3 regions of the Ruania zhangjianzhongii genome follow, and region 1 is predicted to be linked to each of the others. Evidence: predicted binding sites of a transcription regulator. Region 1 holds the regulator's gene; each other region holds the start of a gene.
The links. Region 1 encodes LexA, which represses DNA repair genes until DNA is damaged. Its sites were predicted from a motif close to TCGAACANNTGTTCGA; they were not measured.
Positions count from the first base shown of each region.

Region 2: the regulator LexA is predicted to act here: its motif matches at 4,078-4,093, upstream of FU260_RS07375 (HNH endonuclease signature motif containing protein).
Region 3: the regulator LexA is predicted to act here: its motif matches at 4,722-4,737, upstream of FU260_RS02060 (HNH endonuclease signature motif containing protein).

Region 1 covers NZ_CP042828.1:1,699,647-1,709,991, reverse strand. The annotation lists gene FU260_RS07940 (HelD family protein) at 1-1,728, shown strand, start outside; gene serA (phosphoglycerate dehydrogenase) at 1,771-2,988, shown strand; gene FU260_RS07930 (DUF5302 domain-containing protein) at 3,106-3,288, opposite strand; gene pip (prolyl aminopeptidase) at 3,418-4,413, opposite strand; gene mgrA (L-glyceraldehyde 3-phosphate reductase) at 4,583-5,632, shown strand; gene nrdR (transcriptional regulator NrdR) at 5,750-6,217, opposite strand; gene FU260_RS07910 (LysM peptidoglycan-binding domain-containing protein) at 6,380-6,805, opposite strand; gene lexA (transcriptional repressor LexA) at 7,010-7,702, shown strand; gene FU260_RS07900 (ATP-dependent DNA helicase) at 7,680-9,641, opposite strand; gene hflX (GTPase HflX) at 9,985-10,345, opposite strand, start outside.
Region 2 covers NZ_CP042828.1:1,585,118-1,595,462, forward strand. The annotation lists gene dhaL (dihydroxyacetone kinase subunit DhaL) at 1-197, shown strand, start outside; gene dhaM (dihydroxyacetone kinase phosphoryl donor subunit DhaM) at 194-982, shown strand; gene FU260_RS07365 (TetR/AcrR family transcriptional regulator) at 1,084-1,701, shown strand; gene FU260_RS07370 (MDR family MFS transporter) at 1,807-3,660, shown strand; gene FU260_RS07375 (HNH endonuclease signature motif containing protein) at 4,135-5,730, shown strand; gene FU260_RS07380 (Gfo/Idh/MocA family protein) at 5,861-6,871, opposite strand; gene FU260_RS07385 (Gfo/Idh/MocA family protein) at 6,868-7,926, opposite strand; gene FU260_RS07390 (Gfo/Idh/MocA family protein) at 8,015-9,196, opposite strand; gene FU260_RS07395 (DUF4233 domain-containing protein) at 9,393-9,956, shown strand; gene ndk (nucleoside-diphosphate kinase) at 9,953-10,345, shown strand, end outside.
Region 3 covers NZ_CP042828.1:399,267-409,611, reverse strand. The annotation lists gene FU260_RS02090 (DUF1330 domain-containing protein) at 1-287, opposite strand, end outside; gene FU260_RS02085 (LbetaH domain-containing protein) at 473-862, opposite strand; gene FU260_RS02080 (oxygenase MpaB family protein) at 1,012-1,932, shown strand; gene FU260_RS02075 (hypothetical protein) at 2,122-2,610, shown strand; gene FU260_RS02070 (DUF1593 domain-containing protein) at 2,626-3,834, opposite strand; gene FU260_RS02065 (MDR/zinc-dependent alcohol dehydrogenase-like family protein) at 3,984-4,274, opposite strand; gene FU260_RS02060 (HNH endonuclease signature motif containing protein) at 4,775-6,394, shown strand; gene FU260_RS02055 (enolase C-terminal domain-like protein) at 6,576-7,892, shown strand; gene FU260_RS02050 (aldehyde dehydrogenase (NADP(+))) at 7,900-9,351, shown strand; gene FU260_RS02045 (GntR family transcriptional regulator) at 9,348-10,046, shown strand; gene FU260_RS02040 (mandelate racemase/muconate lactonizing enzyme family protein) at 10,048-10,345, opposite strand, start outside.

The DNA of each region.
Region 1 (10,345 bases):
GTGGTGCTCAGTGGTGAGGGGGCGCTGCTCGCGGCGCTGAACGCCGAGCGCACCGGGCGGATGAGCGACATCGTCGCCACGATCCAGGCCGAGCAGGACGCGATCATCCGCTCCTCGCTGGACGGCGTGCTGGTGGTCGAGGGCGGCCCGGGCACCGGAAAGACGGCGGTAGCGCTGCACCGTGCGGCCTATCTGCTCTACGCCCACCGGGACCGGATCGAACGCTCCGGGGTGCTGGTGGTCGGCCCATCGCGGGTGTTCCTGCGCTATATCGAGCAGGTGCTGCCGGCCCTCGGCGAGACCGGGGTGGTGGCCACCACGATCGGGGACCTGCTGCCCGATATCGAGGCCCCGGCCACTGAGGACCCGGCCGTCGCAGAGATCAAGGGCCGCTCGACCTGGGCTCGGATCCTGTCCAACGCGGTACGGGCTCGGCAGCGCATCCTGCCGGAGCGGGACCTGCGCGTGGGATCACTGCGGTTGCGGCTGCGCACCGAGGACATGGAGGAGGCTCAGGCCCGCGCGCGCCGGTCCCGCCAGCCGCACAACCTGGCCCGGGTCACGTTCGTGCGGCATATGCTTTCCGCACTGGCCGGCCAGTACATGGAGAAGGTGGAGGCGGGCACCGAGGACCACGCGGAGATCGTCGACGAGCTGCGCACGACCCGGGATGTGCGGGTCGCGCTGAACCTGTGCTGGCTGCCGCTGACCGTGACCGGGCTGCTCGAGGACCTGTACGCGAAGCCGCACCGGCTCGCCGAGGCGGCGCCGCGGCTGACCGCTGCCGAGCGATCGATGCTGGTCCGCGAGCGCGGCTCGGCCTGGACGCCGGCGGACGTACCGCTACTGGATGAGGTCGCTGAGCTGCTCGGCGCCGACGACGAGGCCGCCCGGGCCCACGAACAGGCGGAACGGGCCCGCCATGCCCAGGAGGTGGCCTACGCCGAGGAGATGCTCGCCGCCTCCGGCGCCGGTGGCGGTCTGGTGTCCGCGGAGCTGGTGGCCCAGCGCTTCATCGGCGGAGGCAGCGGGCTGACCACTGCCGAACGGGCTGCCGCGGATCGCTCCTGGACCTACGGGCACGTCGTGGTCGACGAGGCTCAGGAGCTGTCCGCGATGGCCTGGCGGTCCTTGCTGCGACGCAACCCGAGCCGCTCGATGACCATCGTCGGGGACGTCTGGCAGACCTCCAGCCGGGCCGGTGCCCGCGACTGGGACCAGATGCTGGCCCGCCCGCTGCGTGGGAACTTCCGGACCGAGACGCTCACGGTGAACTACCGCACCCCGGCCTCGATCATGACGTTGGCCCAGGAGGCGATGCATCGCTGGATGCCTGATCTTCCGCCCGCCCCGGTGACCTCCGCACGAGACCTGCCTGGCGCCGTCGTGCGGGAGAAGGTGGCGAACCTGACCGGGGAGCTGCCGCGAGTGGTGGCCGATGCCCGTGCCGACGGCAAGCTGGCGGTGATCACCGCCGCCGCGGACCGGGACCGGATCGCTGCGGCGCTCGGCGCCGGCGACGGGCTCGACCTGCGCGCCGACGTAGTGGTCCTCGACGCGGCCGGCAGCAAGGGTCTGGAGTTCGATGTGGTGGTGCTGGCCGAACCGCAGGCGATCCTCGACGGCGGTTCTCCGGCCGATCTGTACGTCGCCATGACCCGGGCTACTCAGCGGTTGCACCTGGTGCACTCCGGCGACCTCCCGGCAGCCCTGGAGTCCAACCACTGAGCACGTTTTTGTTCTACGCCTGCTGAGGAGCACGATAGGGCCGTGGTCAAGGCACTCCTTCTGGAAAACATCCACCCGCTGGGCACCGAGGTGCTCGACGCTGCCGGTGTGGAGGTGGCCACCCGATCCGGCGCTCTGGACGAGGACGAGCTGATCGCCGCACTGGACGGGGTACAGGTACTGGGGATCCGATCCAAGACGCAGATCACCCCTCGGGTGCTGGAGCATGCCCCGGACCTGTTGGCGATCGGTGCGTTCTGCATCGGCACCAACCAGATCGACCTGCAGGCTGCCGGTCATGCCGGCGTCGTGGCGTTCAACGCCCCGTTCTCCAACACCCGTTCCGTGGTGGAGCTGGCGCTGGCCGAGATCATCGCGCTCACCCGGCGGCTGACCGAGAAGGACAAGTCGCTACACGCCGGTGTGTGGGACAAATCGGCGAACGGTTCGCACGAAGTGCGCGGGCGGACAGTGGGCATCGTCGGCTACGGGAACATCGGTACCCAGCTGTCCGTGGTGGCCGAGGCGCTGGGCATGCGGGTGATCTTCTACGACACCGCGGAGAAGCTGGCCCTGGGTAATGCCAAGCGGATGCCGAGCCTGCACGCGCTGCTCGCCGAGGCGGATGTGGTCACGCTGCACGTGGACGGTAGGCCCGGGAACGCGGGGATGTTCGGTGCCGGGGAGTTCGCCGCGATGAAGCAGGGGTCGATCTTCCTGAACCTGTCCCGCGGGTTCCTGGTGGACTACAGCGCGCTGCGCGAGCAGGTGCTCGCCGGACGGATCAGCGGTGCGGCCGTGGATGTGTTCCCGGTCGAGCCGAAGTCGCAGGGTGACCCGTTCGACTCCGAGCTGCGCGAGCTGCCGAACGTGATCCTCACTCCGCATGTGGGCGGCTCCACTGAGGAGGCGCAGCAGGACATCGGCCGGTTCGTGGCCGCGAAGCTCCGCGACTACCTGCACGCCGGTGCTACTGCGCTGAGCGTGAACGTACCGGCGCTGATCCTGGACCGGCCCCATGCCGGCAGCCGGCGGATCGCCCACCTGCACCAGAACGTGCCCGGGGTGATGGCGGCGGCGAACCAGGAACTCTCCGCGGCCGGGGCGAACATCGAGAGCCAGGTGCTGGCGACGTCCGGAAGCCTGGGCTATGCGGTCACCGATGTCAGTGGCAGCGTATCGGCCCAGACGCTGGCCCGGATCGAGGCGATGGAGGCGACGGTGCGGCTGCGCACGTTGGATCCGGACGCCACGGACTGACCCGCGGGGCAGGACCGACGCCCCATCGCCGCTCCCCCTCCCTCGGTTTGCCGTGTTCTGTCGCTTCCCCGGCCGGGGAAGCGACAGAACACGGCAAACCGGCGGGGTGGGCCGATCTCAGCCGGACTTGCGGCGGAACTGTCGGCGCCCGCCGGGCCCGTCGATCTCGGAACCGTGGACCGGTCCGGTGTTCGGTGGGGCTTCCTCGGTGAGATGCTCACGCTCAGACTTGCGGTCGAGGGCTGCGCGCATCTTCGCCTTCGCGTCGGCCATCGGATCGTCGGACTTCTCGGATGACATCAGGGCTCCCTCTGACGGTCGTCGGCATCAGGGGGACCCGATGCCGTGTGCCCACTCTGCCCGGTTGCCGCGGGCATCGCCAACGATTACTACCGATCGACGGTGCGGCAACGGCCGTCCGTATCGGCTCTAGCCAGCGGCGAACGAGTCGGTGGCACGGATCAGCGCATCCAGAGTGGCGGGCTCGCTGAAGGCGTGGCCCGAGTCTGGGGTCATCACCAGCTCGGCGTGGGGCATGGCCTGGGCGAGCTCGTAGGCGGAGACCGCGGGAGTGCACATGTCGTAGCGGCCCTGCACGATCACGGTCGGGATGTCCGCCAGCCGGTAGGCGTCGCGGATGAGTTGACCTTCCTCGAGCCAGCCGTGGTTGACGAAGAAATGGTTCTCGATGCGTGCGAACGAGACCGCATGGGCGTCATCAGCTGCCTTGGCCAGGTTTGCCGGGTCGGGATAGAGGGAGATCACCGTGTTCTCCCAGGCTGTCCACGCCGCGCCGGCTTGCACATGGACGGCCGGGTCGGGGTCGAACAGGAGGTCGTGAAAGGCCTCCTGCAGCCGCCCGGGCATGCGGCGCTCAAGCGGCACCGGGGCGAGGTAGTCCTCCCAGGCATCGGGATAGACGTTGCGCAGCGGTCCCTCGTACATCCAGTCCAGCTCGCTGCGGCGCAGGGTGAAGATGCCTCGCAGTACCAGCTCGGTGACCCGGCTCGGATGGGTCTGGGCATACGCGAGAGCGAGGCACGAGCCCCAGGAGCCGCCGAACACCTGCCACGCCGTGACGCCGAGGTGCTCGCGCAGCGCTTCGATATCGGCCACCAGGTGCCAGGTGGTGTTCGTGCTCAGATCGGCCTCCGGCGCCGAGGCGTGTGGGCGGGATCGGCCGGCCATCCGCTGATCGAACAGGACGATCCGGTAGCGCTCCGGATCGAAGACACGCCGCTGTGCAGGGCTCACGCCCGAGCCTGGCCCGCCGTGCAGGAAGACCACCGGCTTGCCCGCGGGATTCCCACTCACCTCGTAGTAGAGCTCGTGATCATCGCTCACCCCCAGGTACCCGGTCTCGTGGGGCTCGATCTCCGGGTAGAAGGTGCGAAGGTCGGGGCTGTCGCGGCGTCGAGGGGTCATGGGTTCGAACCTATCGCGGCCGGCGCGGGCATGAGTTCGGACCCATCGCGGCCGGCGGGGGCATGAGTTCGAACCGATAGAGACCCGGGGCTCGCACAGTGCTGGGGACTCTCCGGGCGGAGCGAGACGCACTCTCATCCACCTGCAGCGACGGACTACTCTCGGGACCATGTACACACCTGCCGATAACCGGTACGACCACATGCCGATGCGCCACTGCGGGAAGAGCGGGCTGCAGCTGCCGCTAGTCTCCCTCGGGCTGTGGCAGAACTTCGGGGATACCGACCCACTGCAGACCCAGCGGGAGATCGTCTACCACGCCTTCGACCGCGGGATCACCCAGATCGACCTGGCGAACAACTACGGACCGCCGCCGGGCAGCGCGGAGGAGAACTTCGGCCGGATGCTGCGCGCCGACCTGGCCGCGCTGCGGGACGAGCTGGTGATCACCACCAAGGCCGGCTACCCGATGCACCCCGGGCCTTACGGCGACGGCAGCTCGCGCAAGTATCTGCTCTCCTCGCTGGATGCCTCCCTGCGCCGGATGGGCCTGGACTATGTGGACATCTTCTACAGCCACCGGTACAACCCGGACACCCCGCTGACCGAGACCCTCGGGGCGCTGAAGACGGCAGTGGACTCCGGCCGCGCCCTGTACGCGGGCATCTCCTCCTACAACGCCAAGCGCACCCGGGAGGCCCTGGCGGTGGCCGCGGACCTCGGGCTCGACCTGCTGGTACACCAGCCGTCCTACTCGATGCTGAACCGGTGGATCGAGGACCCCGACCAGGCCGGCACCGGCGAGTCGCTGCTGGACGTGCTCGGCGATGCCGGCATGGGTGCCGTGGTGTTCTCCCCGCTCGCGCAGGGGATGCTCACCGGCAAGTACCTGGATGGCGTTCCGGCCGACTCCCGCCGTGCGAAGGGTGGCCCGCTGCGGGAGGAGTACCTGAGCGAGGAGAACCTGGCCCGGGTACGGTCGCTGAACGAGATCGCCGCCGGTCGCGGCCAGACGCTGGCCCAGATGGCGGTGGCGTGGGTGCTGCGCGATCCCCGGGTCACCACCGCGCTGGTGGGTGCCTCGAGCGTGCGTCAGCTGGATGACACCCTCGGTGCGCTGGACAACCTGGAGTTCACCGAGGCTGAGCTGACCGAGATCGACCGCTACGCCCGGGACGGTGGAGTGAACCTCTGGGCGCCGCGCTCCAGCGACCGCTGAGCACTCTCCGACCCCGCTGAAAGTGGGCCGATCCCACTGATAGCGGGCCGATCCCACGAACAGTGGTTCGCCGCCGGTGGTCCGGGCTTCCCCTCCCGGGCCACCGGCGGCCGTCTATTACTCGAGCGGCTCGGCTGCGCTGCGCTCGTCGCGCAGAGCCGTGATCGCCGCTTCGAAATCCTCCAGGGACGAGAAGCCCTGGTACACGCTCGCGAACCGCAGATACGCGATCTCGTCCAACTCGCGCAGCGGGCCCAGGATGGTCAGCCCCACCTCGTGCGCGTCCATCTCGGCCACACCGGTGGCACGGACCACTTCTTCGACCTGCTGGGCGAGCAGCGCCAGATCGTCCTCGGAGACCGGGCGGCCCTGGCATGCCTTGCGCACGCCGGCAATCACCTTGTCCCGGCTGAACGGCTCGACGGCACCCGATCGCTTCATCACCGTCAGGCTGGTGGTCTCCACTGTGGTGAAGCGGCGGCCGCACTCCGGACACTGTCGGCGACGACGGATGGACGCGCCATCCTCAGCCGTGCGAGAATCCACGACCCGGGAGTCGCCATGCCGGCAGAACGGGCAGTGCACCTAGCGGTTCCCTTCCCTCCGGCGTCGTGCGAAAGCACCACATGTTGGTCAATCACATCCATGTAACTACTAGATGTACCCAACTTAGACATCCGAGGGCCACTCGCGCAAGTGCCATCGACCGGCCTGGACCGGCCGCGGCAGCCGGGCGGGTCGATCAGGTCACTCCCCCGAAGGAACGGTCAGCTCTGCGCCGGCGTGCACTGTCGAGGCGGACAGGTTATTCAGCGCCATGATCTGGTCGATCACCACGCGCACGTCCTGCCCATCGGCCGCGACGTCCGCAGCGATGGTCCAGAGACTCTCGCCGGGGCCGACGGTCACGCTCTGCACCTGCTCGGGCATCGGCTCCGCCTCCGGGAACGCCAGGCCGGCACCCACCCCGACAGCGGCGGCAACTGCGAACGCCAGGGCCACCAGCACGACACGGCCACGGACGGTCAGTCGCAGGGCGGCACTCGTGTCGGCCGGGCGAGACTCCGTCTCCGCCACAGGCAGAGGTGCGGCCGGCAGATCAGGGACGGCCCTCAGGTGCCGCCTGCGGGAGGGCACGGTCAGGGGCGCTGTGGGGAAGGCCAGTGCGCTCATCGTTCTCGTCTCCTCAAACTCGTCGAACACCCGTCCGTCGAACGTCTGTACTGACAGTAGCACATCTGTTCGTTCGACACGCCAGTCGAACACATGTTTGGTCTTTCGGGTGGTGGCGCCTATCGTGGAGAACGCCACAGACCGAGCAGATCATCGACCACCGACATCGGCGGATTTCCAGGCGATGCGGAACAGGAGGACACCATGGCCCGCGCACAACAGGACCCGAGCGACCGCCCGGACCCAGCCAGCCTGAGCCCCCGGCAGCGACGGATCATGGACTCGATCCGCGCCAGCCTGGAGGCCAAGGGGTACCCACCGACGATGCGGGAGATCGCCACCGCCGTCGGCCTGGCCAGCCCGTCCTCGGTGAAGTACCAGCTGGAGCTGCTGGAGCAGAAGGGATTCCTTCGCCGCGATGCACTCTCCACCCGGGCCATCGAGATCGTTTCCGACGACTCCCGCAAGGTACGCGGTGACGCCGCCACGTTCACCACCCATGACGGCGAGCAGGACACCAGCCACGCCGCCTATGTGCCGGTGGTCGGGCGAATCGCCGCCGGTGGCCCGATCCTGGCCGATCAGGCGGTCGAGGATGTCTTCCCGCTCCCCCGCCAGCTGGTGGGCGAGGGTGAGCTGTTCCTGCTCAAGGTGGTCGGTGACTCGATGATCGACGCCGCGATCTGCGACGGCGACTGGGTCGTGGTGCGCAGCCAGGCCGTCGCGGAGAACGGCGAGATCGTGGCGGCGATGATCGACGGTGAGGCCACGGTCAAGTCGCTGAAGAAGACCGACAGCGCACTGTGGCTGTTGCCGGCGAACGAGAACTACGCCCCGATCGACGGCAGCGACGCACAGATCCTCGGACGCGTGGTCAGCGTGCTCCGCTCACTCTAGGCTCGCTCTCGGCCACCGCCTCCGCGGCCAGCCGGCGCAGGGCACCACGGACTACCTCAGCATTGGTGGTCGGCCACAGCGGAGGCAAGCTGGCCGCCAGGTAGGAACCGTACCGAGCGGTGCGCAGCCGCGGGTCGAGCACTGCGACCACCCCCCGGTCGGTCACCGACCGAATCAGCCGACCGGCACCCTGGGCGAGCAGCAGGGCCGCATGAGTGGCAGAGACGGCCATGAACCCGTTGCCACCAGCCCGCCCGATCGCCTCCGTGCGGGCCGCCTTCACCGGGTCGTCCGGGCGCGGGAACGGGATCCGGTCGATGAACACCAGACGGCAGCTCAGCCCGGGCACGTCCACGCCCTGCCAGAGCGAGAGGGTGCCGAACAGGCTGGCGCGCGGGTCGGCGGCGAACTCGCGGACCAGCGTGGGCAACACGTCCTCGCCCTGCAGCAGGATCGGGGTGTCCACCTGCTCGCGAAGCGCTTCGGCGGCCGCCTCGGCACCCCGGCGAGACGAGAACAGCCCGAGCGCCCCGCCGTCGGAGGCAGTGATCAGCTCGGCGATCTCGGCGAGCATCTTCTCGTCGGTCCCGTCCCGTCCCGGCGCGGCGAGCGAGGAGGCCACGTACAGGATGCCCTGCCGGCCATAGTCGAACGGTGAGGTGACCAGTTCGCTGCGGTAGCCGCCGTCGGCCAGTCCCAAGGAGCGCGCGGTGGCCTCGAACGTGCCACCGAGGGCAAGCGTAGCCGAGGTGAGCACGGCCGAGCGTCCGCTGAGCAGCTCGCCCGCGATCGGGCCGGCCACGTTCAGCGGGGCGAGCATCAGCCGCGAGGCCTCCCCCGGCCGCCGGCCGCGTTCGCACCAGAGCACGTCCACATGGTCGGCGATCCGGTCCGAGAGCAGCCGATCGGCCACCTCGAACAGGGCGAGCAGTGCGCTGTGCGCCATCGACTTCGCCCCGGCCTCACCGGCTGCAGAGGACTGCTGGCGCATCGCGGTCATCCCTTCCCGGGTGCCTTCGGCGATGCTGCGCACGATCGGAGCAAGCTCGGCCGGTAGCCCGGACCGGAGCCTGCCCTCCGGAACCGCCATCAGCAGCGGCCGGAGCGCGTCAGCGGCCTCCTCGAGGGTGCTCAGCGGGAGTCCGGCATGCCGGCGCGCAGTGCGGGCGGTGCGTTCGACCACGGCCGCGGACAGCTCCACAGTGGCCTGCGCGGTGACCCGATCGGGTAGTTCGTGCGCCTCGTCCACCACGAGGATCTCGTGCTCGGGCAGCACTTTGGGGTTTCCGGCGGCGGCGATGCCAAGCATCGCGTGGTTGGTGACCACCACGTCGGCCTCGCGGGCGTGGGCGCGGGCGCGCTCGGGGAAGCACTCCGCCAGCAGCGGGCACTTCTGGCCGAGGCACTCCAACGAGCTGATGGACACCTGCCGCCAGGCGCGTTCACTGACCCCAGGCACCAGATCGTCCCGGTCGCCGGTGTCGGTCTCGCCGGCCCACTCCCGCAACCGCACTACCTGGCCACCCAGGCCTTCGTCGGCTTCTCTGGGGTGCTCCTCCGCCGATGACGGCGCAGCTTCCGTGGCGGCGAACAGGGCACCTTCGTCGTCGGGATAGCCGCCGGCAACCTTGTGCTTGCAGACGTAGTTGTGCCAGCCCTTGAGGAGGGCCACGTCGGGCTCCCGCTGCAGATGGCCGGTGAGGTTCTCCCGCACCACGGGCAGGTCGTGGCCGAGGATCTGCCGCTGCAGGGCGAGGGTGGCGGTGGAGACGATCGCGCGCTGACCGGACTCGACCGCCTTGATCAGCGTGGGCACCAGGTAGGCGAGCGATTTCCCGGTGCCGGTGCCGGCCTGCACGAGCAGATGCCCTCCGTCGTCCAGCGCGTCCGCCACCGCTCGGGCCATCTCGTGCTGCCCCTCTCGACGGGCGCCGCCCATCGCGCCGACCACCTGGTCCAGGGCAGCGTCGATGGTGTGCGCTTCCGCGCCCTCGGCGGCGGTAGCCGTCTGGCGGACCGGGCCGGCTTCGCCAGCCTCGCCGACCGAGCCGGCGTGCTGCGCATCCTGCTCGCTCTCACCCACCCCCCGACGGTATCGCGCCCGCGAGGCTGCGAGACCCCGCGTCCACAGCCCGCACCATCCCACTGACCTGACCCGCGCCCAGCCCCGGGCGTGAATCCATCCAGTCGCTAGTTGGCGCACTGAGTAGTGCTCCGCGGTATCGCCCAAGTGCGGCAAGTATCGAACGGGCCGTGCGGCGCCCGGGCCAGCGCCGGGCGGCTCAGCCGGCGTTGCGCAGGTCCGCAGCCAACGCGTCGTCCACCCGCGCGACCAGGCGGGTGCCGGCTTCCAGGTGCTCGGTGGAGATGACTTCACCTGTGGCGTGTGCGCGGTGCACCAGGTCGCCCCGGTCGTAGGGCACCACCACGTCCACCTCCACCGCCGGGCGCGGTAGGGCCTCGGCGATCGCCGCCTGCAGCTCCTCGATCCCGGCGCCGGTGCGGGCGGAGACCGCGATCGCGTTCGGCTCGCGGGTGCGCAGCCGGGCAATCGTCTCCGGTTCGGCCAGGTCGGCCTTGTTCAGCACCACCAGCTCGGGCAGGTCCCGGGCCCCCTCGATATCCCGCAGCACATCGCGGACC
Region 2 (10,345 bases), 110 kb from region 1:
GGGGTAGTGCGGGTGCAGCGTTGACTGCTGCCGCCGATGCCGCGGAGCAGGGCGCTGCTGCCACTGAGCCGTTCGTGGCGCGCAAGGGCCGGGCCTCCTATCTGGGTGAGCGTTCGGCCGGGCACCGGGACCCGGGCGCGCAGTCCAGTGCGCTTCTGCTGCGGGCCGCGGCAGACGCCGCTGCGGGGGCAGGATGAGCAAGCCGACGGCGGTGCTGCTGGTTTCGCACTCGGCGCAGCTGGCGGCCGGAGTCGCCGAAGTGGCCGAGCAAATGGCACCGGACGTGCTGATCCGGCCCGCCGGCGGTACGGAGGACGGCAGGATTGGCACCAGTTATGACCTGGTCGACCAGGCGGTGACGGGCCTGCTGGACGAGGGAGTCGACGCCGTCGTGCTGCTCACCGATCTCGGGTCGGCGGCGCTGACTGCGGAGTCGGTGCTCGAGCTGCGCGAGGATGACCGGCTGCAGCTGGCCGACGCCCCGTTCGTGGAGGGTGCTGTTGCCGCGGCGGTGGCCGCTCAGGGTGGCGGGGACGCCGCAGTGGTGCGTGCGGCCGCTGAGGATGCGGTATCCAGTTTTGCCGGCGACGGCGCAGCCCGGGCGGGTCGGCAGGCTCACCCGGGCGAGGTGGAAGCTGGTGAGGGTGCCGCCGGTGGCGGCACTGCAGTTGGTGAGCGTTCCGGGGCTGCTGGGGCTGACGAGGGTACTGAGGCTGCTGACGAGGGCGGGCTGGAGTGCACGCTGGTGCTGCGCAACGCGCTCGGTCTCCACGCCCGGCCCGCGGCCCAGTTGGCGCGGAAGATGAGCGAGTTCGACGCCGAGGTGAGGGTGAACGGTGTGGATGCCGCGAGCGTGTTGGCGTTGATGGGGCTAGGGCTCACCGGGGGAGCGGAGATCCAGGTGCGGGCCAGCGGTCCGCAGGCGGTTGAGGCGATGGCGCTGCTGGAAGCCGATGTGGAGGCGGGCTTCGGCGAAGAGTGACGGCGCTGCTGGCGTGATGGGCTGCTCTGTGATCGACCTCACCACCCCAGAGTCGAATTTGCAGTTGATGCACTTTTGCATGGCGAGTAATCTTTCATACCGTGCAAGAAGATGAGCTGGGTCTGCGTGAGCGGAAGAAGCGCGCCCGCAGGGACGCGCTGATCGACGCTACCCACGAACTGGTGCGGGAGAGGGGCCTGGAGCAGGTCACCGTCGAGGAGATCTGCGAACGGGTGGGTGTCTCCGTGCGCACCTTCTTCAACTACTTCGACTCCAAGCTCGATGCGGTGTTCGGTATCGCGCACACCACCTTCGACCGCGAGCTTGCCGAGGTCTACGCCACCGGCGGACCCTCCGGAGACCTGGCGGCGGACACCCGCACGCTGGTTGGTGCGCTGCTGCAGTTCCCTGGACCGTCCAAGGATCGCATCGGCACGGCGATCGAGCTGATGAAGTCCGAACCCACCCTCTACACCCGGCACATGGAGCTGTTCGACGCGATCCGCACGGAGATGCAGGACGTGATCGTCCGCAGGCTCGAGCACGAAGGCTCCGAGGCCGCCGCGCGTCCGGAACTGATCGCGATGGCCGTCTTCCACATCGCCCGCTGGGCCACCACGCTCTGGCACGAAGCCGGTAGTGCCGGGCACCCACGGGACTACATCGACGCAGCCTACGGCGACCTGTACGCGGTACTGGGCCCTCCGCCGTCGGGCTGAGCCAGCTGACCCACTCACGCGACCTGCACCGCGCGAGCGGCGAGCAGCCTGAGCGGTATCAGCCCCCCTTGACCACACCTCGCGAACTCTCTCGAAGGAACCTTCATGTCCACAGCAACCGCGCCCGCGCAAGGACAGCCTCCGGTCGTCCTGACCAAGCGCACTGTCTGGTTGATCTTCACCGCGTTGATGGCCGGGATGTTCATGGCCTCCCTGGACCAGTCCATCCTCGGCACTGCGATGCCGACGATCGTCGGCGAGCTCAACGGTGTGGAGCACCAAGGCTGGCTGATCACCGGCTACATCCTCGCCGTCGCGATCGTGATGCCGCTGTATGGCAAGTTCGGCGACCTCTGGGGCCGTCGTTGGCCGTTCCTGGTCTCCATCGCCCTGTTCACCCTGGCCTCCGCGGCTTCCGGGTTCGCCACCAGCTTCGAAGCGCTGGTGTTCTTCCGCGCCATCCAGGGGCTGGGGGGCGGTGGCCTGATGATCCTCTCCCAGGCGATCATCGCCGACATCGTGCCCGCCCGGGAGCGCGGCAAGTACATGGGGCCGATGGGTGCCCTGTTCGGGATCTCCGCTGTGCTCGGCCCGTTGCTCGGTGGGTTCTTCACCGACCACATGGACTGGCGCTGGTGCTTCTGGCTGAACATCCCGATCGGCCTGGCCGCGCTCGCGATCGCGTGGAAGACCTTGAAACTGCCCAGCCACCGCTCGACGAAGAAGCTGGATGTGCCAGGGATCATCCTGCTCGCCCTGGGCACCTCGGGCATCGTGCTCGCCGCGAGCTGGACCTCCTGGACCGGCAACACCGGGTACGACTGGTCCGACCCCGGGCTGCTCGCCATGGTGATCGGCACGCTGGCTGCGATCGGGTTGTTCATCCTGGCTGAGACCCGGGCTGCGGACCCGTTGCTACCGCTGCACCTGTTCAAGAACCGCACGTTCGCGCTGGCCAGTGGGATCGGCCTGGTGATCGGGATGAGCATGTTCGCCGCGCTCGGCTTCCTGCCCACCTTCCTGCAGATGTCCACGGGATCCGGTGTGACCCAGTCGGGGCTGCTGATGCTGCCGATGATGGTCGGGGTGATGCTTACCTCGATCGCCTCCGGGATGGCGATCGTGAAGATCGGGCGGTACCGGATGTTCCCGATCGCCGGTTTGGCCATCGCGACGGCGGGGCTCATCTGGCTCACCCGGCTCACCGGGGATATCTCGATGGTGCTGTTCTCCGCGATGATCTTTGTGCTCGGCGCGGGCCTCGGTCTGGTGATGCAGACGATCGTGCTCGCGGTGCAGAATTCGGTGGACCCGCGTGAGATCGGGACGGCGACCAGCGCGAACAACTTCATCCGCGAGATCGGAGCGGCGGTCGGTACCGCGCTGTTCAGCACGATCTTCACCTCGCGGTTGGTGGACAATCTCACCGACGGATTCACCCAGGCCGGGGTGGCGCCTGGTGCCGGCGGTGACCTCGGGGTGGACTCGCTCACTCCGGACGCAGTCAATGCGATGCCGGATGCGGTGAAGCAGATCGTCGTGGACTCCTACGCCGATGCCCTGGCGCCCTCGTTCTGGTACTTGGTGCCGCTGATGGTGGCAGGCTTCCTGCTGGCCCTGCTGATGCGCGAGGTGAAGCTTTCCGACACTGCCGGGATGGTGGCCCGCGGCGAGGCCGTTGCTGACGGCGACGCGACCACTGCGGAGCGGCGAGTCGAGGCTGAGGTGGTGGTCGCAGCGGAGGCGCTGACGGCAGGTGCGGACCAGGAGGTGCGGGCCGCGGCCGGGTCCGGGTCTGGGTCTGGTGCCGTGTCTGGCGCTGGCGCTGGCGGTGGCGCCGAGCGTGCTGGCGGTGGTACCGAGCGTGCGGGTGGTGGCACCGCCCACGTGGAGGCCGCTCCTGAGGCGGGGACCGGATCTGCTCCAGAGGGCGGGTCGGAGGGCGGCGCCGGCCGGTAGGCCGAATCGCTGATCGACCGGGGAGAGCCCGGGGTGTCGGGATGTACGTACCTGCGACGCCCCGGGCTCTCGCCGTACTGGGGCTGTGTATGCACGCTCACTGGTGCGAGGCCGGTCGAGCTTGGCTGTACTCCAGGAGCTGTGCTGAAGGAGCTGCGCTGCCGTTTCCACACCCCGCCTTGTGAGTGGGCGTGCTATTGCCACGTTTTCCACAGCCCCCCGTCGAGCGAGTGATCGGGCTGCTCGCGTCAGAGCAGACTATACGGAGAAGCCGATTTCGACCGATCTTTCGCGGATGTCGGCGCCGCCGTCACCAGGAGAGCCATGTTTGGAAGAAGTCCTCTCTCCATCGCCTTGTTGGCAGTATGTCGACTGGAGAGGGATTGTCAGTGGACTCACCTAGAGTAGGAGCAGTACCAGAACAAATATTCGAACAATGACCGAGCGGGTTGCGTGGGAGGTGAACAGAGAACAATGTCGTTGACGACCGATACAAGCATTCCAGCCACGGGTGAGCACATCACCGAACGGTTAGCGGGTGTGCGCGCGGAGCTCGAGACAATCGCTCGTGCTCCGTTCGCCCAGCTGGGCCATGAAGCGGCCTGTCAGGTTGCCACCGGGATCGAACAGCTCACGCGTGGCATGGAGGGGCTGCAAGCAGCAGCCGTGGGTGGTTTGGCGGCAGGATCGGGCTGGGCGGCGTCGGGATATCAGTCCTTCCCGGTCTTCTGGAGCGCACACACCCACCGGCGCAAGTCCACCTCCCGGGCCTCCTGGCACCAAGCCCGCGAGGTGGCTGACCATCTGCCCTTGACTGGTCAGGCGATCCAGGCCGGGCAGATCGGTGGTGAGCACGTGAAGGTACTGACCCGGTTTGCCACCAAAACCCAGGCACTGCGCGAGCAGCTCGCCGATGCCGAGATGGGAGAGAGCTTCCTGCTCGCCCAGGCGGCCCGGTTGCCGGTGGAACTGTACTCCCGGCTGGTGAAGGAATGGGCGATTCAGGCCGACCCTGAGTCTGCCGACCGCGGCTGGCGCGAAGAGGGTACGCGGGCGGAGGTGTTCCTCTCCCACGTGATGGATGGGGCCGACCTCCGTGGCTGGTTGGGCACCGAGGATGCACTGGTCTTCGAAGAGGCCCTGCGCGCGGTCATCGGCACGCCTGCAGCCGATGACGAGCGCACCCTGCCTCAACGTCGGGCGGACGCGCTCGTCCAGCTCTGCCGGTCCTACCTGGATTCCGGGCAGGGCCAAGCCAGTGCGAGGATCCGCCCGCATATTGCCCTCACTGTCGACTACCCCACCCTGGCAGCCCTTCTCGCCGCCATCGGAGCCAGGGCTGAAGGGGGACCGGCTACCGCCCGAGACGCGTTCGGCCTGCCGGTTCCCCTAGTCAACGACTCTGGTGGCCAGAGCGGGCCCGGCGGCCCCAACGACGCTGGCAACGACGCCGGCTGTGCTGGTGTGGTGATCCCGGCCGGGCTCGACTACGAATTCCTGCGCGGGGTGGCGCCGGCCACCTTCGCTGACGGCACCCCGATTCCGCACGGCCAACTCGCCAAACTCCTCTGCGACGGGGAGTTTCACCGGGTGATCTTCGGCCCCGAGGGGGAGATTCTCGACTCCGGACGCACCCAACGCTTGTTTACCCCAGGGCAGACCCGGGCGGTTCTGGCTCGGGACCGGCACTGCCAGTACCCCGGCTGCAGCTCCCCACCGTGGCAAGGGGAAATCCACCACAGCATCTGGTGGTATCACCAGGGGCGCACCAGCACCGAGAATGCCATTTTGCTGTGCTGGTACCACCACACCTACGTCCATCAACATCACCTGACCATCACCCAGCGCACCCGCGGGCCGGATAAACGGAGCGAGTGGATCTTCACCGACTCCGATGGCCGACAACGCAAAGCGACACCTCCGCCGGGCCAGGACGGTCCGGTGGAGGGGACCGGGCCGCGAGGCCAGAACGGACAGCCAGAGGGCACTGGGCCGCCGGAGGGCACTGGGCCGCCGGAGGGCAGCAAGCCTCCAGGCCGACCCCCGCCGGTCCCACCACTCCGGGAGTAGCCCTACCACCCGAGAGCGCCTCATGAATGCCGATGTGATCGCAGGACGGTATGCGTCCTGCGACGCATCGGCATGTTGTTGTGCAGTCAGCCCAAACTACGCCGTGGTAGACGCTGCGCTGGGCCCGTCGCTACGCCACGGTCACGGCCGCACCGCTAGCCGCCGATCTCTGCGCTGCCGTCACGATGGCGAGCGTCCGGGCACCGGACTCTCCGTCGGGCTGCGGAGTGCGCCCGGTGCGAACCGCATCCAGGAATTCGCCGATCATCGCTGAGTCGAGGTTCGCCCCGAACGATTCCCAGAGCGCCCCGTCGCTGCCGTGCCCGGCGACATGAGAATTGAACGGGTCGATCCGCATCGAGCCGGCGGTGCCGTGCACCTCGAGGGTGAGTCCACCCCACGTCGGTGCCGACTCCGGCTGACTCCAAGAACTGTCGATCTGCGCGATCACTCCGCTCGGATAGCGGATGTTCACCGCAGCACCGGTTTCCACGTCCCGACCGGCATCGGCACGCAGGATCTGGTTCGTCACCGCGTGCACTTCAGCAGCGGGCTCGCCGAGCAGCTCGTCGAGGAGATCTGCCAGGTGCACCACATGGTCCACCAGCGCACCACCACCGGAGCGCGCCGGGTCGGTGAACCAGGACCGTTCGGCCAGCGGCATCTTGCCGTTGTTCGTCCCGTGCACCGAGATGAGCTGCCCCAGCTGGCCGCTCCGCACCCGCGCGAGCAACTCGCCGAATTCGGGGGAGAAGCGCACCGGATAGGCCGTCATCAGCAGCACTCCGGCTTCCCGCGCCGCGTGGACCATCGCATCCGCATCGGCATCGGTGGTAGCCAGCGGCTTTTCGCACAGCACATGGGCCCCCGCAGCCACCGCCTGTTCGACGAGTTCACGGTGGTCGGCATTCTCGGCCGCTACCACCACTGCGTCCGGTCGCTCGGCGAGCACCGCTGCCACATCGGGCAGGTAACGCAGGCCGTGGTGGTCGGCGAACGCCTTCCCACGCAGCGTGCCCGGGTCCGGTTCGCCGGCATCGGTACCGACCGCCTCCACGCCAGGCGCCTGGGCCAGGAAGCGTGCGTAGCTCGCCGCGTGGGTGTGGGCGAAGGACAGCAGCCCGACTCGTAGGTTGGTCATCGGTTCTCCTCCTTCGAAGCGAATGCCACGCCAGCAGTCAAGCCGTCCCCGCCGCCGCTGCCCGCTGGTAATGGCGGAATCTCGATGGCATCGCCGGTCCGGATCGAGGTCAGGACCGCCTCGGCCACCTGTACGGCGCGGGCACCTTCCGTGCCGGTCACCTGAGCCTCGCGGCCGGCGGTGATCGCCGCCGCGAAGTCCACGATCTCAGCCGTGTAGGGACTGGTTGCCACGTCCACCGGCGGGAGGTAACTCTCGCCCTGCTGCTCGGACACATGCACCCGGGTGGCGTCCTGGCGAGCGGAATCATGGCGGAGCACTCCGCTGTCGCCAGCGATATCGAACGATGAGCTGAACGGCAGTTTCGGGTGGCCCCACACGCCGTAGCACTGGCTGATGGCACCCGAGGCGTGCGTCAGGGTCACGGTCGCGCTGGCCGCCCGCACGTCGCGAGCATCAGTCCGGGTCACCGAGCGCGCAAAGACGCTTACCGCCGGACCCGCAAACCACTCCGCCTGGTCCAGGTCGTGGATCATCTGGTCCAGCACGATGCCACCGGAGGTCTCCTCGTCGAAGAACCAGTCCGCCCGCGGTGCAGCGCTCATCCTCCGGAACCGGCAGACGGCGATTCGTCCGATCTTTCCGGCCGTCACCGCGGCGTGGGCGCGTGCGTAGGCCGGGAAGTAGCGGACCACGTGCGCAGGGAAGAGCCGCACCCCTGCCGTTCGTGCTGCAGCCACGACCTCCTCGGCCGCGGCAGTGGTGCGCGCCAAGGGCTTCTCGCACACGACGTGCTTACCGCGCGCGATCGCCGCCAGGGCAAGGTCTGCGTGGGTGTGCGTCGGCGTGACGATGTCCACCACGTCTACCTGTTCCCACAGCTCGACCAAGGAAGCCACTGGCCGCAGCCCGTGCGCCTGCGCCAGGTCGTCGGCGCCGTGCAGGGAGTAGACGACGACGTCCGCGCCAAGGGAACGCCAGGCCGGTGCGTGCACCCGCGAGATGCTGCCGGCGCCGATCAGCCCCACACGGAGTGGGGTGGGGGTGGGGTGCACGGGTGATGAACCTCGTCTCGTTCCGGGGGTGGGAGTCAGGTCTCGTGCCCGGTCCAGGCTCGGACCTCGTGAAGTGCCGTCCAGTCCATCATGGGTGAGCACGGAAGTAGTCGACGACATCCTGGGGGAGTGGCGGTACGTCACGTGGCGTCGAGGAGTCTCGGAGCGACTCGGTGGCCGCCACCGCCGTGGCGACAGCCTGTCGGGCCGCCACCGGGGAGGTGACTGTCGCCCCGCCATGACCGAGGAAATCCAGGAACTCGGTCATCGTGTCCTGGTCGGCGTCGCTGTGACCGGCCTGGTCGCCACCGATCGGGTACTCGCGGTCGCCCTCAGCCTGATAGGTGTGGCGACGGTTCCACAACCGGATGACGCCGCCGGCGGTGTCCCCGAAGTTCTCGATCCGCCCCTGTGTGCCGATCACCGTGTAGTTGCGCCAGTAGTCGGGGGTGTAGTGGCACTGCTGGTAGGAGGCGAACACTCCGTTGTCGAGTTGCAGCTGCACCATGGACAGGTCCTCGACGTCGATTACCGGATTCACCTCTCGCTGGCTCAACGGCGGCCAGTTCTCCATATCGAACCAGTCCGGCATCGAGCGATCTGAGTTGTCCCGCCGATCGGTGATGTCCCCGTACAGCGTCAGTGCGCCCATACCCACCACGCGGGTGGTGTAGCCACCGGCCAGCCAGTGGATGACGTCGATATCGTGCGCGCCCTTCTGCAACAGCAGGCCTGTGCTCCGCGCACGGTCCGCGTGCCAGTCCTTGAAGTAGAAGTCGCCGCCGTTCCCCACGAAGTGCCGGCACCAGATCGACTTCACCTCGCCGATCTCGCCGCGGGCGATGATCTCGCGCATCGTGCGGACGACGGACATGTGCCGCATGTTGTGGCCCACGTACAGCTTGGTACCCCTGCGCGCGGCTGCGGCCAGGACCGCATCAGCATCGGCAGTGGAGATAGTGATCGGCTTCTCCAGGTAGACCGCGACATCTCGGGTGAGCAACTCTGTGGCTACAGCGGCATGTGTGTCGTCCGGGCTGAGCACCAGAGCAGCGTCGACGGCGGTGCCGGAGTCAAGTAGCTCGGTGACGGAGGTGACGTGCGGTGCCGGAGCGTCGAGCCGCTCCGCCAACCGGCGTGACGCGGACGGCACCGGGTCGACGTAGGCGGCAATCACAGCTCGTTGGCCCGCGATCGCGTGGGCAGCGATCGTGGCTCGCGCACCACAGCCCACGACCGCCAGCCGCACACTCGGGTCGGGGCTGTTCATCGTGTGCTCGCAACCTCTCGGTCGGGGTCGTTCATCGTGTGCTCGCAACCTCTCGGTCGGGGTGATGTCTAGTCGGCCCCACGAGTGTCCGGGTCGCCGGCGCCGTACCGGGCGCCATCATGGCAGGCCCCGAACCCGTGGCGGTGCAGGCGATCGTGGGGCCGGGTTGCCGTGTCGCAACCATTAGGCTGGCAGGGTGAACACCCCGCACGCGGCATCCCGCCGTCCCGGTGTCGCCGGCGACCGCCCGAGCGCTGGTCCGGCACCCGAGGCGAGCGCTGGTGCGGGCAGCGCCCGGACCGAAGGCACGGACACGCCACGGGCCGAGGACACCGGCCCGCCACGGACCCAGGGCACCGAGCCCGCACGGACGCCGCGTCGGCAACGGCCGGCTCGCCCGATGTTCGGTAGCACCGTGCTGTGGAGCGAGGTGTTCGTGGTCTTCTTCGCCCTGCTGGTGGCGTTCAGCCTCCGAGTCGCCGACCCCACCGTGCTGGGCATACTCGGCGCCGTCGGGATGGTTGCGTGCGCCGTTGCCGCACGTCTGCAGCGCACCCGCGCCGGAATCGTGCTCGGCTCCGCCGTCCAGATGCTGCTTCTGCTCGGCGGCTTCCTGGTACCGACCATGTTCGTGGTCGGTGGGGTGTTCGCGATTATCTGGGCGCTCGGCGTCTGGCTCGGGCTGAAGATCGACCGCGAGCGAGCCGAACGCGAGACCAGTGCCAGTACCACCCACGCAGCAACGGAAGGTAACGGATGACCGCCGAGAACGAACGTACCTTGATCCTGATCAAGCCCGATGGGGTCCAGCGCGGCCTCACCGGCCAGATCCTCGCCCGGGTCGAGGCGAAGGGCTACACCCTCAGTGCGGTGGAACTGCGCCAGGCCGACGACGGACTGCTCGCCGCGCACTACGCCGAGCACGAGGGCAAGCCGTTCTACGCGCCGCTGGTGGACTTTATGAAGTCCGGCCCGGTGCTGGCGGCGATCGCAGAAGGTCACCGGGTGATCGAGGGATTCCGCTCCCTGGCCGGGGCCACCGATCCCACCGCCGCCTTGCCCGGGACCATCCGCGGTGACCTCGGCCGAGACTGGGGCCTGAAGGTGCAGCAGAACCTGGTGCACGGCTCGGACTCCACTGAGAGCGCC
Region 3 (10,345 bases), 1.3 Mb from region 1:
GAGTGGTCCGCGCGCAGGGCGAGGATCGCCGCGTACTCGGCGGAGTCGTACCAGGCCCGCGCGGCGTCCAGGGACGGGAAGCCGATGATCACCAGGTCGCCGGGCCAGACGCCTTCGACGACGTGCGGCGACGTGCCATGGATGACCCACTCGCCGCCGAACGGAGCGAAGGTGGCCTCGATGGTCTCCATGTACTGCCAGATCTCCGGGCCGAGCTCGACGTCGCGAAGCAGGGCCACGGCGTAGCCGCGGGGTGTCGCCACGTTCTGAGCCATCACATCGTTCATCGCTACTGTCCTTCCGAGGAGGCCCGCGGTGCTGCGGATCTGGTCAGCGTGGCAGTCTGGAGTCGGGCTGGCGATGACCTCTGAGGTCATGGCCGCCGGGACCGAGGAGCCCCTGCGGTGCGGTTCCAACGCATGGGTGCGTCGGAATCACACCGGAAGAGCCCTGCGGGCGGGGCTATGCCCGCTCACGCGGCGCGGGTGTACTGCCCGCCCGCTGGGATGTCCGAGTCCGGGCCGACGAATGCGCCCGGGCGCAGCTGCGCACCCGCGCCGATGTGGCTGCGGCTGCCGATGCGCGCACGCTCGCCCACCACGGCGCCCGGGCCCACCCGCACGGCGGTCTCCAGATAGGCGCCGGCCCCGACCTGCGCCCCTGGCTCCAGCCAACACCCGGCGCCCAGGCGTGCCTCGGCGCCGACGCTCGCGCCCTGGTCGATCCAGGCGTTCTCCTCGATGCGTGCGCTCGGGTCCACGGCGGAACGGGTCGCGACCATGCCGCCGCCGTTCTCGTGCCGGCGATACCGGACGATCGTGCCGTCGTCGAGTTCGAGCTCCTCGTACTTCTTCCTGGCCATCGGCACCCCTTCCTTCGATGATGTGTGCACTGAATGACATAACACCGTCGGCTGGCACTGCATTCCCGATCGGCGACGCCGACAACGGATGCCAGCAGTGTCGCCGCGCGACCAGCTCCTGACACCCCTGCTCGGGTTATCGTGATCAAGTGATCTCACCCATCGCCGCCGCCCGCGCCAAACTGGCGCGCTCGCTGCGCGACCGGGTCGCCGGGCCGCAGGCCGAGCGCCGCTCGAAGGCGATCTGGCTAGCGCCCGGCGAGCGGCGGTTCGCCCCGGATGCCCCGATCTGCCGGGTGCAGGGACATGCCGCGATGTATCCCGGCGGTATCCGAGCACTGCTCCTGCAGGCATTACACCCGCTGGCAATGGCCGGTGTGGGCGAGCACTCCGGCTACCGGGACGACCCGTGGGGCCGACTGCAGCGCACCAGCGAGTTCCTCGCGATGACTACGTTCGGACCCGTGGACTCCGCCGAGCGGATGCTGGACAAGATCAACCGGATCCACGAGACGGTCTCCGGCACCGACCGCGAGGGCCGGCCCTACTCGGCGACCGATCCGCACCTGCTCGCCTGGGTGCACGTGGCGGAGATCGACAGCTTCCTCACTGCACACCAGCACTACGCTCGCACGCCGCTCACCCCGGCCGAGGCGGACCGGTACGTGGACCAGACTGCGTATGTGGCCACCCGACTCGGGATCACCGACCCGCCACGCACGGTGACCGAACTGCACGTGCAACTGGCGGACTACCGCCCCGAGCTGGAAGCATCCCCGGGCGCACTGGACGTGGTGCGCTTCCTGCTCCGCGAGCCACCCCTCCCCCGCGCCGCCCGCCCCGGCTTCGCCCTGCTCGCCGCGGGTGCAGTCGGCCTTCTGCCCGGCTACGCCCGGGACCTGCTCGGACTGCGGCTGCGCGGCCCGCTGCGGCGGGCGGACACTGCGGTGATGCGCAGGATGGCAATCCCGCTCGGCCAGCTGGGCACCTCGGTGGTGGGGTGGGCGACCGGCGACCCAAGCGAGATCCGGAACCAGGCAGGCAGCGTGGCGCCGGTGACCCCGGGCTGAGCACGAGCTCGGACCAACAGGCCGCGGCCGGTGAGCTGCCCGGCTCTTCGCCCGTACGCCCAGCATTGCGGTAGGACGGGCTATCACCCCTATCCACGTCTCCCCGGACGTCCGCGCCCTGGGCGCCGCCTTCGCCGGTTATCCACACCCACCCTCACGCCCTCAGCCAAGGTCCGGCACGCTGGAGCGATGAGCAAGAAGAAGCGTCGCCACCACAATCGGCAACGTCCCTCAGGCGGCGGTAACCGCCGGCCCAGCAGCGGAACCCGGCCGCGTCCGGAGCCTCGCTCCGGCCAGCTCACCAGCCCCGCCACCGCGGGTGCTCAGTCCGGCGCCAGCGACCAGTCCGGCAACGCGGCCGCTCAGCTCCAGGTCATGGTCGGGCTGATCACCACCGGCACGCTCGATGCGCATCTCGGCACGCTGCAGGCGGCCATCAGCAAGCGTCACCAGGACCGCAGGCGGGACGCGTCCAACCAGGCGGCTGCACAGTTCCAGATTGGTGACCGCGTTGCGCTCACCGAGGGCATCCGCCCCCTGTACCTGCAGGGCGCGACGGGCACCGTGACCGGCTGGGCCCACCACAACGCGATCGTCCACCTGGATCACCCCACCGGCCGCTTCCCGGGTGGCGAAATCCGCTGCCCGCCGCTGGGCCTGCGGCGCCTGATCGACTAGCCCGCCTCGGCACGCCTACGGGCCGCACCACCCCAGCCGCTTGGCGAAGTCACCGAGGAACTCCTGGCGGTACGCGCTGATCCACCGCGCCCCGGGCCACGGCCCGATCGCCTGGTCGGGGTCGGGGTCATCGCTCCACCACCGGGGGTGCCGGGTCGATGCCGTCGCAGCGGTGGCCACGCTCGGAAGCACTGCGGTCAACGAACCGGCCAGTCCGTCCAGCTCCGCGTGCGAGCTCTGCACCCGGTAGGTCACCACGCCGGCGTGGTACACGCTCAGCCGGAACCGTAGCTGCTCTCCCTCGTCGATCCCGGCCGGGAACGGTCCCTGCATCCGCTCGTCCACCACCAGCCGGGCATGGTCGGCCTCGGAGTAGTCCGCCGACTTCAGCAGCGAGATCTCCACCACGGCATTGACCTCGACCAGATCATCGATCGTCGTCAGCCGGTCGAAGGTCCGCTTCCGACCGGCCCAGAGCGGAACGAACTTCCCGCCCCAGCTCGGGACCGCCGGGTCCCGGGGACCGTGCAGCAGCCAGGTGACCGTCGGCGAGTCGCCCATCTTCAGCTCGGGCAGCTGTGCGGCGAAGAACGCCCCGAGGGCGCCGTTCCCGGCTGCGTGCCGGCGGACGAACTCCGCGTTGTCCGGGCCCTCCGGATCCTCCGGGTGCTGCTCGAAGAACCCGCGATAGGTCGAGTTCGACTCGATCATCCGCAGCGTGGGGTGCTGCTGCTCGAGATAGTCGTAGGCGTTGACGCTCCACATCGTGTTCGGCCCGCCGATGTAGTGCACCCGGAGGCGGTCAGCGATGTCGGGGGCGTCGTGCAGGGCCTGGGCCACGTCGTCCAGACCGCCCCAGACCAGTACCTCGAGAAGGCGAGGATCGCCGTCGCGCGCTCGTTGGACGATCCACTCCGACCCCTCGGTGGCGCCGGTAGCGCCCGTGTGGTCCGCCAGGTGCTCGGAGCCTTGTTTGACGACCGCGCGCAGGGCCGCCGGATCGGGGTAGTCGGCGTGCCGGCGGAGCTGGTCGAGATCATGCGCGTAGTGGTCGATCACGCGGTGGATGTCCGCCGCCCGGCCCTTGCCGTAGGGGGAGGCGATCAGCCCCTCGATGTCCAGGACGTCCGCGTACAGCAGCAGGTGAACCATAGACTGGAAGTCATCCGGGTCCGTGCCGCCGATGTCGGTACTGACCAGCACGCGCGGGCGGGAAGCGGGCATCGGCGGACCTCTCCTCGCCGGATCTCAGCACCGGGCAGCAGCCATCCTAGGCCAACGGCGCGCCGTCAGTCCTGAGTGACTGAAAATGCATCGCTGCCCGACGGCGGAGCATGCGTGGCGTTGTCTGGTCGCCCCGGGTCGGGGTCGTCTCAGGCCGCGGGCGGCTCGCCGGTTCTCCCGTCCAGGTCGGACAGGTCGAGTACGAAGCGGAAGCGCACGTCGTTTCGCCGCAGCCGGTCGAGTGCCGTGTCCACGCGAGCGGAGGGGAGCACTTCGACGTCAGCGCCAATACCGTGGTCGGCGCAGAATTGGCGCATCTCGGCCGTCGCGGGGCGCCCACCGCTGCCAGCGGAGCTGAGCTTCTTCCGGCCAAGGAGCAGGTCCATCACCTCGGCACTGACTGGGCCCAGATATCCCAGGAGGCTCAGCGTGCCGTCCATCGCCACCACCTTCAGATAGGGGGCGAGGTAGTGGGGTGCAGAGATGGTGTCGATGACGACGTCGTGTTCCCGGCTACTTCTCCAGTCAGGCCGGGCTGGGGACGTTCCGGCCGTGGCCGATCGAGATGACCGTGATGGCTGTCGATCGTGGCCGCCACTCCGCTATCGACGGCGGCGGTTAGTCTCGTGCGCGCATCGGGCGATAGCTTTCCAATCATTCCGGGAATTAACAAAACAATTCGCGCAACGACGATTGGCGAACGTTGATGTGAGCGAAAATCGGCGCAGCATCGCCACACACACGGAGGTCCGTGGTTGCGGCTACCACGTAGTACCGACATTCTGCGGGCGAAAGCAGGCCATCACCATGATTCTGTGGATAAGTGGTGGACGGTCCACAGATTCAACACGCACGCGTGTCCACCCCACACAACACCAACTTTCTCGTAGAATGGATGTACGAGCACATGGCAGAGCAGCCCATAAGGAGGTGAGCAACGGTGACGGACTCCACGATGAGTGCCGACGTCCTGCATGGCACACCCCTGGGCGAGCTCATCGAGGCCGATCTACCCACCCGCCTCGCGGCCCTGGAAGCCCTAGGCACTGCGATCACCGCCGGCGACCTCCAGGACGAACGTGACCTGCACACCGGACCCGAACTCGGCGTGGCGAGCGTGCGAGTGCACCGCCTGTGCACCCGGCTGACCGGCAAGCGCTACCAATGGCTGACCGTGGAGGAAGCAGACGGGCGGTGGGCCACCACCGCGTTCCACCCCCGCACCTATGCCTCGCACGTTGCCCACACCCATGGCATCTCCTACGCCAACGCGCGCCGCAGTGTGCGCCTGGCCCGCCAACTACGCGATGACATCCCCCGCTTCGGCGCCGCCCTACGAGCCGGACAGATCGGGCCCGACCAGATCGACGCCCTAGCAACCACCGCCCTGACCTCACCAACCCGCATCGCAGCCCTCGCCGAACCCATCACCACGGATGCCACGACCGCGGAGAGTCCGGGGGCAGGTGAATCCGACGCCGACGTGGAAGCGGACGAGACCGGGAACGCGGCCGGCGACGAGGCCGGGAACGGAACCGTGGATGAGACTGGGCGCGAGGAGGCAGCCACCGACAACACTGCTCAGACGGTGGAGGACTTTCTCCTCGCGCAGGCCCAGGACATGCGGGTGGACCAGATCCGCCGGCTCGGTAAGCACTTCGCCCAGGTCGCCGACCCCGAGGCCGATGAGCGCGGCTACCGCCAAGCCAAAGAACGCGAATACCTCGAACTAGCCCGCACCCTGGACGGCTGGCACCTGTCCGGCTTCCTCACCGAAGAGAACGGACGCCTGGTGCGCGCCGCCATGGACGCCGTCATCACCCCACCCGCGCCCGATGACCAGCGCACCGGCGACCAGCGCCGCGCACAAGCCCTCGCCGACCTCGCCCACCTCGCCCTCGACCAAGGCCTGGCCGGAACCCACGCCTCCGTCCGACCCCACCTCGGCGTCCTGATCAACCCCACCGACCTCGACAGGCTCCTCCGCCAAGCACGCGAACACACCACCGCGCCGACAGAACAAACCCCCTGCTCCACTCCCGCCCCCGGTGACAGCCGCTGGGACACCATCCCGCTACACAACCTGATCGGCATCGACTGGGCCACCCAACTCAACAACCAGCCACCAACCTTCGACGACGGCACCGGCCCCGTCCCACCAGCACTACTACGCCGACTCGCCACCTGCGGAGACCTCTACCGCGTCCTGTTCTCCCCCGAAGGCGAAGTCATCAACCTCGGCCGCACCCGCCGACTCTTCACCCCAGCACAACGACGCGCGCTCATCGCCCGCGACCAAGGCTGCACCTGGCCCGGCTGCACCGCACCACCAGCAATCTGCGAATCCCACCACGCCCGCATCCACTGGGCCAACGGCGGACCCACCAACACCACCAACGGCGCCCTGCTCTGCTACCACCACCACACCGTCGTCGACGCCCGCACCATCACCATGACCCGACAAAACGGGGTATGGATCTTCACCCACCCCAACGGCACCACCATCAACACCAACCTCGACCCACCAGCCAAGCACCGAGATTGGCCAGACACCGGCTAGCCGTGTCCCTCCCGTCGCGCTGGCGAGGTAGCCGAGTCAGTCGATGTAGCCATGACCATCGGAACGCCTGCCGCCCACAGACTGAGCAGTTGCTCGCGCAATACCAAGACATATAGGCTATGACCGATTCCTATAGGTAGATTTTGGACGCGAGCGGCCACCCCCAGCCCGAGGAGCACGCATGTCTCACATCAGTTCTGTCGACGTCCGGGACGTGCGCTTCCCGACCTCCCTGGACCTGGACGGTTCTGATGCAGTGAACGTCGATCCGGACTACTCCGCCGCCTACCTGACGCTGACCACCTCCGACGGCGAGCAGGGGCACAACCTGGTCTTCACCGTCGGTCGCGGCAACGACATCGTGTGCCGCGCGATGGAGAGCTTCGGCGCACTCCTGATCGGCATGGACACCGAGGCGCTGCTGGCAGATCTCGGCGGCGCGTCCAGGCTGCTGGTGCATGATTCCCAGCTGCGCTGGCTGGGCCCGGAGAAAGGGGTCCAGCAGATGGCAGCCGGGGGCCTGCTCGGAGCCCTGTGGGACCTGAAGTGCCGCCGGGCAGACAAGCCACTATGGCTGCTCCTGGCCGAGATGACTCCGGAAGAGATCATCTCCGCTGTTGACTTCACCCACCTGAGCAATGCGCTCACCAAGGACGAGGCACTCGAGCTGCTCCGCCGCGGCGAGGCCGGCAAGGCCGAGCGGATCGCCGAGCTCCGCGAGCGCGGCTTCCCCGCCTACACCACCACCCCCGGCTGGCTCGGCTACAGCAACGAGAAGCTGGTCCGGCTGAGCAAGGAGGCCGTGGCCGACGGTTTCGAGATGATCAAGCTCAAGGTCGGCGGGAACATTGCCGAGGACCGGGAGCGGATGCAGCTGGCGCGCGAAGCCGTCGGCCCAGACATCCGGATCAGCATCGACGCGAACCAACGATGGGAGGTGGGCGAGGCGATCGACTGGCTCGGCCAGCTCGCGGAGTTCGACCCGTACTGGATCGAGGAGCCCACCTCCACCGACGACATCCTCGGCCATGCCGAGATCCGCCGGGGTATCGCGCCGATCAAGGTGGCTACCGGGGAGGCCGTCGCCAACCGGATCGTGTTCAAGCAGCTGCTGCAGGCCGAGGCGATCGATGTGCTGCAGATCGACGCGACCCGGGTGGGTGGGGTGAACGAGAACCTCGCGAACCTGCTGCTCGCCGCCAAGTTCGGCGTGCCGGTCTGCCCGCACGCCGGCGGTGTGGGGCTGTGCGAGCTCGTCCAGCACTTCTCCTTCTTCGACTACGCGGCCCTGTCCGGCTCGATGGCCGGCCGGGCGATCGAATACGTCGATCACCTGCACGAGCACTTCGTCACTCCGGTGCGGGTGCAGGGCGGGCGGTATCTCGCTCCGACCGAGCCCGGGATCGGCGCGCAAATGTACGCTGACTCGGTCGCCACCTGGCAGTTCCCGACCGGTCCCGGTTGGGCCGGTGCGAAGCCGACAGCACTGAAGGAGTGAACCGGTGATGAGCACGACGACGCCGTCTGAGTTGGACGGGCTGGTCCAGTCCGCGCACACCGCCTATCGAGAGGCGTCCGCCGTCGCTCCGACGGTGCGCGCCGGGTGGCTGACCGCGATCGCCGACGCACTGGACGGCGCCGCCGACGAGCTCGTGCCGCTCGCGCAGGAGGAGACCCACCTGCCGGGGCCGCGGCTGCGCGGAGAACTGACCCGGACCACGTTCCAGCTGCGCCTGCTCGGCGAAGAGATCGCCGCCGGCCACCACCTGGAGGCGACGATCGACCATGCCGACCCGGACTGGGGCATGGGACCTCGACCAGACCTCCGGCGGGTGAACGTGCCGCTCGGCGTGGTCGGCGTCTTCGGTGCGTCCAACTTCCCGTTCGCCTTCTCCGTGCTCGGCGGCGACTCCGCCTCGGCACTGGCGGCCGGCTGCGCCGTGGTGCACAAGATCCACGAGGCACACCAGCGCCTGGGCACCCGGACCGCGGAGATCGTCGTCGCTGCGCTGGCCGGCACCTCTGCACCGAAGGGTCTCTTCGCCGCCGTCACTGGACGCCAGGCTGGTGAGGCGCTGGTGGACCATCCGCTGGTCCGCGCGATCGGCTTCACCGGCTCCACCCGAGTCGGCATGCTGCTCAGCGAGCGGGCAGCGGCGCGGCCCGAACCGATCCCGTTCTTCGGGGAGCTGGGCAGCACCAATCCGGTCTTCGTCACCCGGCGTGCGTGGGAGGAACGCTCCGAGGAGATCATTTCCGGATACGCGGCGTCGCTGACGCTGGGGATGGGCCAGTTCTGCACGAAGCCCGGCCTGCTGTTCGTCCCGGAGCTCGACGACTCGGCGCGCACCGCCCTCGAGGAGACCTTCTCCGCTGCGCCACGGTTCGAGATGCTCAGCGAACGCCTCGCCGAGGGCTACGGAAGTGCTGTCGCCACGGTCGCGGCGACCGACGGCGTCGAGACGCTGATCGACGGCGAGCACGGCCCTGCCCCCGCCCCGAGCCTGCTCCTCACCGGCGCCGACGAGGTCCGCGCCAACCCGGAACTGCTCAGCACGGAGATGTTCGGACCGGCCGGCCTCGTGATCCAGTACGGCGAGGAGGACCGGCTCCCGGAGCTCGCGGCGCTGCTGGACGGACAGCTCACCGCAACGATCCACGGTGAATCCGGCGAACGCCCGGCCGAGCTCGTCGACCTCCTGGTGGCCAAGGCGGGCCGGGTGCTCTGGAACGGCTGGCCCACCGGCGTCACCGTCTCCTACGCGCAACAACACGGCGGACCCCATCCCGCGACCACCGCTCCCGGCACCACCTCAGTCGGGACCGCCGCGATCCGGCGCTTCCTCCGCCCGGTCGCGTTCCAGGACTTCCCCACCGAGGCGCTGCCGGCGGCGTTGCGCGAGGAGAATTCGTGGGGCATCGCTCGCCGAGTCGACGGGCGCTGGCAACCCCGATGACCGGCGAGAGGCTGCGGCGCAACGCCTCGGAGGATGTCTACCACCGGCTCCGTACCCAGATCCTGGAGAATCGGATGGCGCCGGGCGAGCGGATCGGAATCGACGCCGTCGCCCGTGACCTGGGGGTCTCCCAGACCCCCGTACGTGAGGCGATCCGTCAGTTGGAGGGCGACCAGCTGGTCGTACGGGTCCCCGGCAAGGGGTACCAGACCACACCGCTGCTCGACCTCGATGGCCTGCGCGACCTCTTCGAGTTTCGCCTGCTAGTGGAGGTCTGGTCAGCCCGCTCGGTCGCGGTGAACCGGCTGTCGAACCCCGGCCCGGTGCTCGGGGACGAGATCCGCCGGTTCAGCGCACTACAGGGCGATAACGTCGACGTACCGCGCGAGCTGGTCACACACGACACCCGGTTCCACGGCTTCATCCTGCAGGCAGTCGGAAACGAAGTGATCCGTGGCGCCCACGAACAGACGCACACCCACCTGCACACCTTCCGCCTCTACTCCGCCGACGCTGACGGCTCGCTGACGCTCGCCGAGCACGAAGCCATCCAGGCCGCCATCGACGCCTGCGACCCGGACGCCGCAGAGCACGCCATGCGCACCCACCTGACCAACGCCTACGCACGATTCGCCGCGGCGTTCGACACCACGATGCCCGCGCTCCGGGAACAGGATCCGCACCAGGTCTTCTGAGTCAGACGGTCAGGATCGGGCTCACCGTGAACTCGTCGATCTTCGTCATATCCCAGTCGATCCCGAGACCCGGAGTATCGGGGACATAGGCCACGCCCGCCTCCACCTGCACCTCCGTCCTGGTCACCGACCGCAGCTGCGGGATGTGCTCCACCCAGGTGCCCGCCGGGGTGGCGCCGGCCAGGCTGACATGCAGCTCCATCAGGAAGTGCGGGCAGATGTCGATATTCATCGCCTCTGCGGCATGGGCCACCTTGAGCCACGGGGTCACTCCCCCGACCCGAGCGGCGTCGACCTGC